DNA from 2 places in the Arthrobacter sp. yr096 genome. Region 1 is predicted to be linked to the other one. Evidence: predicted binding sites of a transcription regulator. Region 1 holds the regulator's gene; the other holds the start of a gene.

The links. The regulator Rex, encoded in region 1, represses fermentation and respiration genes when NADH is low (regulators of the CRP and FNR family bind a similar motif). The targets are predictions, from matches to a motif close to CTTGTGAANNNNTTCACAAG.
Region 2: a site for Rex is predicted at 2,270-2,289, ahead of BMY91_RS19075 (queuosine precursor transporter). Genes of this name have one in related genera too.

The regions. Positions count from the first base shown of each region.
Region 1 is NZ_FNYI01000001.1:109,940-113,497, forward strand. Features, by position in the region: gene BMY91_RS00485 (HAD family hydrolase) at 163-981, opposite strand; gene BMY91_RS00490 (glutaredoxin family protein) at 1,082-1,336, shown strand; gene BMY91_RS00495 (redox-sensing transcriptional repressor Rex) at 1,413-2,120, shown strand; gene BMY91_RS00500 (hypothetical protein) at 2,167-2,931, opposite strand; gene BMY91_RS23030 (hypothetical protein) at 3,194-3,558, opposite strand, start outside.
Region 2 is NZ_FNYI01000008.1:162,750-166,307, reverse strand. Features, by position in the region: gene tgt (tRNA guanosine(34) transglycosylase Tgt) at 1-1,278, shown strand, start outside; gene BMY91_RS19075 (queuosine precursor transporter) at 1,376-2,086, opposite strand; gene BMY91_RS19070 (TetR/AcrR family transcriptional regulator) at 2,342-3,004, shown strand; gene BMY91_RS19065 (TIGR01777 family oxidoreductase) at 3,004-3,558, shown strand, end outside.

The sequences.
Region 1 (3,558 bases):
CAGGACGGCCCTCGCGTGCAGAAGTTATCCACAGGCCCGCAGCCTATGGCCTTCGGTGAGAGAGGGTTGGCCGGGAGGGGGTGTTTGGTGAGAGAGGGTTGGCCGGAACAGGGCGTTTGGTGAGAGAGGGTTGGCCGGAACAGGGCGTTTGGTGAGAGAGGGTCAGTAGCGGGGGCCGCGGAATCGTGAGAAGCCGCGCCACAATCCGTAGATCGCACCGCCCACGGTGGCAGCCTTGAGGCCGAGCGTTGCTGCACGGCGGCCGGACCGGAAGTCGTACACGGGCCAGTTGTTCTCGCGCGCGTGTTTGCGGAGCTTTGCGTCCGGGTTGATCACCACGGGGTGTCCCACCATGGTGAGCAAGGGAATGTCATTGGCGGAATCGCTGTAGGCCCAGCAGTGATCCAGGTCCAGGCCTTCCCGATCGGCCACGAGTTGGACTGCCACCGCCTTGGCGGGTCCGTGCAGGATGTCACCCACGAGTTTCCCGGTGTACATGCCATCCTCCACCTCGCCCACGGTGCCCAGTGCGCCGGTCAAGCCCAAGCGGGTGGAGATGACGGTGGCAACCTCGATGGGGGTTGCTGTCACCAGCCACACCTTGCGTCCCACTCTGAGGTGTTGTTCGGCGAGTGCCTTGGTTCCGGGCCAGATCCGGGACTCGATCATTTCGTCATAGACCTCTTCACCCAAGGCCTTGATGTCGTCAACAGTGATCCCGGCAGCAAGGGTGAGGGCGGAGTCGCGTACTGCGTGGACGTCCTCCATGTTCTCTCCGCGCATCACGAACTTGAACTGCTTCCAGGCGAACCCAGCGGCCTGCGGCAAAGTGAAGGCCTTGCGTTCGTACATCTTTCGCGCCACGTGGAAGAGGCTGGCACCCTTCATCAACGTGTTGTCGACGTCGAAGAAAGCAGCCTCGCCAGTGTGCTTCTGCGCTTGGGCAGATGCGGCAACTGCGGCGTTCTTCTCCTCGGGCATGCCTTGAGTCTAGTCAATTGCCGGTGCCCCGCGCTGAGGGCGCACTCTGTGCGTCATCCTGTGGGATGTGGGGGAGCACGGGGCCGGTTACCGTTATCCCATGGCTATTCCCGACGTCGTTCTCCTCACCAAAGCTGACTGCCACCTCTGCACCGAGGCGCGTGCCGCCGTCGAGCGTGTCACGAAAAGCCTGGGTGTGCAGTGGACAGAGCAAAGGATCGACGACGATCCGCAACTGCAGGAGCGGTTCGCCGAGGAGATTCCCGTGGTGCTGGTGAACGGTATCCAACGGGATTTTTGGAAGATCGACGAGGAACGGTTGACCCGCACCCTGAAGAAAGTCCTGGCAGGCTGAGGGTGGGGTTACCCGTAAGTAATGGCTTTTGTTGAGTCCGGCCGGGGGTCATAGAGTGGAACAACAAAGCGACGCAATGGAGAATACCGTGACTGCGCTGGAACCGTCCCCGGAAGCGACAACCGAGGACAATGAACCTGCCGCCAAGCAGATCCCGCCCGCGGCTGTGGCCCGGATGACCCTCTATTTGCGCGCGCTCAACTCTCTCTTGGCCGAAGGCGTGGAACGGGTTTCTTCCGAAGCGCTGGCTGAGGCATCGGGCGTTAGCTCGTCCACACTCCGCAAGGACCTTTCCTACGTTGGTTCCTACGGGACGCGCGGGGTGGGCTATGAGGTCCAATACCTTAGCCGGCATATCGCGGCCGCGCTGGGCCTGACGCACGACTGGAAAGTTGCGATTGTAGGTGCCGGTAACCTCGGAAAAGCCCTGGCGCGCTATGGCGGTTTCGAATCCAGGGGCTTTGACGTTGTCGCCATTTTTGACGCCGACCCCATGGTGATCGGCAACGAGGTGGGGTGGCTGCGCGTCAGCGACTCCGCGGAGTTGGAGCGCGTCCTGGAGCGCACGCATACGAACATGGTGGTGCTCGCCCTGCCGGCCACCGTAGCCCAAGCGGTATGTGACCGGGTGATCGCAGCTGGTATCCGGAGCATTCTGAGCTTCGCCCCTGTGCTGTTGCAGGTCCCGCCGCATGTGAACCTTCGCAAGGTTGATATGGCCACGGAGCTTCAGATTTTGGCTTACCACGCACAACGGGCGCAGACTCCGGGTCAGGCCATTTAGCCTTCGCCGGGGTCCACGCCCGCATGTGATTCTTCTTATTGCGTGTTTAGCGACCGTAGGGGTTCTGGTACGGGTTGCCGAACGGCTGTGGCTTCCGGAAGTACGGAGCGGATGCCGGCAAGTACAGCAAGACGATTGCGGCAACGCCCAGCAAGATCACCACGAGCTGCATAATGCCGTACGTGGCACCGAACTGGAACAAGCCGGTGAGGCCCAGGACAGAGATCGCTGCGAAGACCGTTCCCAGGATCCTGGCCCAGTTCTTACCTTTGCGGACGGGGAAAGCAACCAGGGCGTAAAGGCCCAAGGAAACAATTGCACCCACCACGGCACCCACTGCAATGGCGCCCCGCATGCCGTCCATGGACCCGGCAGGAAACTCGGTGCCCTGCTGGGCGGCTTGCTGATTCATGGCGTTGATAAAGGCGTCGGCGCCGGTGGTGGCCAACAGCAGCGAGCTGATGGCAGAAAGGATGCCGGCGGCAACGATCATCCAGAAGGCATAGTTCACCATCTGGGGAACGGCCGTAGGACCAGTGGGGCCGGGCTGCTGGCTCGGCCAATTGGTGCTCTGGCCATACTGGGGTGCAGCCTGCTGGCCGTATTGCGGTGCGGCGGGAGCCTGCTGGCCAAACTGGGGTGCAGCCTGCTGGCCGTATTGCGGTGCCGCGGGAGCCTGCTGGCCATACTGCGGTGCCGCGGGCTGGCCGTATTGCGGTGCAGGAGGCTGGGGCGCCGAGGGCTGGGTGCCCGGCTGCTCGGGCTGGTTGGAGTCGCCCGGGTTTGATGGCGGGTAGGGAGGGTTGCTCATGGCATTCCTTTGCTTGTTCGACTGCTGGTGCGGCCGCCGGGATCAGCAAAATGACCCTGCCCCCAGCGTGGTTCTGCATCCACCGTACCTCCCGGGTCTGACACTGTAGACGATCACACGCAGGTATTTCGGGCTCACAGCAAAAATCATCATGTTGGCTTACGCCTTCATGATGAAGGCCGCGGGAATCCGTAAGGGATTCACCGCGGCCTTTGCCTTCAAATCCGTCGTTCACCGAACGACGGCGGCAGTAGCGTCAGCGCTAGGCCTGACCCTTTACTGCCTTGAACCACAGCTGCGAATTGGGCAGCCACATCAGGACTACGGCGACAGCGCTGACAAGGAAACCAAACCAGTTGCCGCCCAGTCCCATGCCGGATCCGCCACCGTTGGCTGCGCCAAAGATGGCCAGCAGCAGGGAAACGGCGGCCACGATGGTGAGCGCCAGGCGGGCCCACTCCTTGCCTTCCTTCATTTTCATGGCCAGGACCACTTGCGCTGCGGCCACGGCCAGGGCGAGGAGGAGCAGTACCAGGGCGATTGCAGCAAAAGCCGGGGCGAAGGCGAACGCAGCAATGACTGCGAAGAATCCAATGAGCCCGAACAACAGGCCCAGGAGTCCGGAGA
Region 2 (3,558 bases), on a different contig from region 1:
CCTGCCCTGCCCGGGTTGTCCCAGCGGCAATCCGAATTCTCCTTCGCAGTGGGCACTCGCCTGACTGAAACGTGCTCGCCGTCGGACGCCCAGGTAGACGCCAACGGCGGGACTTTCCTGGGCCGCACCGGAACCATCACCACACCGCACGGAACCATCCAGACGCCCGCGTTCATCGCCGTCGGGACCAAGGCCACTGTAAAAGCAGTGCTTCCCGAGTCCATCGCTGACCTCGGCGCCCAAGCTGTGCTGGCCAACGCGTACCACCTCTACCTGCAGCCGGGGCCTGAGATCCTCGATGCCGCGGGTGGGCTGGGCGCGTTCATGAACTGGTCCGGGCCGACCTTCACCGATTCCGGCGGATTCCAGGTGATGAGCCTGGGCTCGGGGTTCAAGAAGGTCATCGACATGAAGAACGTGGACAGCTCCGGGCCTGATGACGCTGTGGCTCCGGGCAAGGAACGCCTGGCCCACATTGACGACGACGGCGTCTGGTTCAAATCCCACCTCAACGGGGACAGGCACCGCTTCTCCCCCGAGATCTCCATGCAGGTCCAGCACCAGATCGGCGCGGACATCATGTTCGCCTTCGACGAGCTCACAACGCTGCAAAACTCCCGCGCGTACCAGGAGGAGTCGCTGGAGCGGACGCGTTTGTGGGCCCTGCGTTGCTTGGAAGAGCACGCTTCCTTGACCTCCTCGCGTGTTGGCAAGCCGTACCAGGCATTGTTCGGGGTCATTCAGGGCGCCCAGTATGAGGACCTGCGCCGCAAGGCCTGCCAGGACCTCGGCGCCATGCCATTTGATGGTTATGGGATCGGCGGGGCGCTGGAGAAGGAAAACCTGGGCACGATTGTGCGCTGGTGCAACGAGGAACTGCCCGAGGACAAGCCGCGACACCTGCTGGGCATCTCCGAGCCGGACGATATCTTCACAGCGATCGAGAACGGCGCCGACACGTTCGACTGCGTCTCCCCCACCCGCGTGGCCCGAAACTCGGCGTTCTACACGCCGTTCGGCCGGTTCAACTTGTCCGGTGCTAAGTACAAGACTGACTTCGGGCCGTTGCAGGATGGCTGCGACTGCTACACCTGCGTGAACTACTCCCGGGCCTACATCCATCACCTGTTCAAGGCCAAGGAAATGATCTCGGCAACGCTCATCTCCATCCACAACGAACGCTTTGTGGTGAAGATGGTGGACGATGCCCGCCTGGCCATCGAGTCCGGGGACTTCTTCGAGTTCAAGGCGGCGACCTTGGGCCGGTACTACTCCTGACCCTCCGCGTCGAGTTCGCCGGAAGCGTGCGTGTTCGTGCGGAAACTTCCGGCGATCTCACACGTTTCCGGCGAACTCGGCCAGTGGGCCCCAGGGCCTAGGCCGCGTCTACCCCGTAGCTTGGCTCGCGCTTCTTGATCCAGCCCACCACCAGCACGGTAACCGGCACGAACAGGAACTCCACGGCGGTCTTGTAGACGAAGCCCACCAGGACGTAGTTGACGAACGATCCCGCGTCCGTGATCCCAATGACGGATGCCGCAATGCTGCAGAAGATCAGGGTGTCCACGAATTCGCCCACCACCGACGAGCCCATCAGGCGTGCCCACAGGGACTTCTCGCCGGTGCGGGCCTTCATCTTCACCAGGATCCAGGAGTTGATGGTCTGCCCGGCAAGGAAGGCCAGCAGCGAGGCCAGGACAATCTGCGGGACGGGTCCCAGTGCACCTTCGATGGCTGCCTGCTTGGCGGTTCCGTACTCATCGCTGAAGCCGGGAAGCACGATGATGATCCAGTAACAGAGCGAGGCGAACACCGAGAGCGCGAACGAGGTGATGATGGCCTTGCGCGCCACCTTGAAGCCGTACACCTCACTCATCACGTCGCCCAGGATGTAGGCGAGCGGGAAGAGGAAGAACCCGCCGTCGGTGATGATCGGTCCGAGCACCACGCCCTTGGAAGCGCCGATATTGGACAGAATCAGCACCACCGCCATGACGGCCAGCATGATGCCGAAATACGGGGAGCCGATCGAAGCGAAACGCGGAGCGGGCTTGCTCAAGGTACTGGAGCCTGAGGGCGAGGGCATGGGTCATCCATTTCTTAGTGGTTTGCGCAGGCGTCCTGGGTGAGGCTGCCCCGCTGTATTAGCACTGTGGTTGGTGGGGCATCCGGCCCGGCACCGGTTCCATTGTCCCACCCCCTTCCCACCAACGCTCTCTCACCTACCGCCCCCTTCCCACCAACGCTCTCTCACCTCCCCTTCACTCACATTTTGAACACGTTCAGAAATGAGGCATACTCATTCTTGAACACGTTCAAAAAATTTCGGGAGGAACACGACATGGCCGCAAAGAGCGAAATGACCCGCCAACTGGTGGCCGACGTCGCACTGAAGATGTTCCGTGAAATCGGCTTCGAAAAAACCACCATGCGCGCCATTGCACAGGAGGCGGGAGTCTCAGTGGGCAACGCCTACTACTACTTCGCGTCCAAGGGTGATCTTGTGCAGGAGCTGTATATCCAGGTGCAGGATGAACACGCAGTGGTCGCGGCGCAGGCCCTCGATGGGGTCCAGGATCTCGCGGGCCGCCTGAAAGCAGTGCTGCATACCGGAGTCGACGTCATGGCGCCGTACCACCAGTTCGGTTCCGATTTCATTGCGACGGCGATCCGGCCGTCGTCGCCCGTCAACCCGTTTGGCGCGGCGTCCACCGCCGCCCGAGAGGCTTCGCTCGCGATCTTCCGGTCCGCCGTCGAAGGTTCCTCCCCCGCCGTAGCGAAGAAGCTGCGCGGCGACCTGCCGGAGTTGCTGTGGCTGGCGTACATGGGCGTCGCACTGTTCTGGGTTTACGACCAATCCGAGGGCCAACGCCGCACGCGCATGCTGATCGACGGTGCGGCTCCGTTGGTGGCGCGCGGCTTGTCGCTGGCGAAAATCCCCGGCGTGAGCAAGGTGTTCGACGACGTCCTGGGCCTCGTCCGCAACGTCAAGGAGGACTCGTGATGCACCGGACCGTGGTTCTCGCAGGTGCCAGCGGCTTCATTGGCAGCTACTTCAAGCAGCGGTTTCTTGCCGACGGATGGCAGGTCCGGACAGTTGGGCGTGGTGCTTCGGCTGACGCGCAATGGAACGACGACGGCGCCATCACCAAAGTGCTGGACGGTGCCGAACTGCTGGTGAACCTCGCGGGACGGTCAGTAAATTGCCGCTATGACGACCGCCATCGGCGGGAAATTCTGGACTCCCGGGTTCTGACCACGCGGACGTTGGGCCGGGCTGTTGCTGCGTGCTCCGAACCTCCCATGACGTGGATCAACTCAAGTACCGGCACCATCTATCGGCACGCGGAAGATCGCCCGCAGTCGGAGGACTCTGGTGATCTGGGCAGCGGCTTTTCCGTTGACGTTGCCCGTGCTTGGGAAGAGGAACTGGCTGCGGCTGATGTCCCTGCCACCCGCAAGGTGCCGCTCCGCATCGCGATTGTGCTGGGGCCTGGCGGTGGCGTGATGGGTCCATTCCGGAACCTCGCCCGGCTTGGCTTGGGCGGGCATATGGGA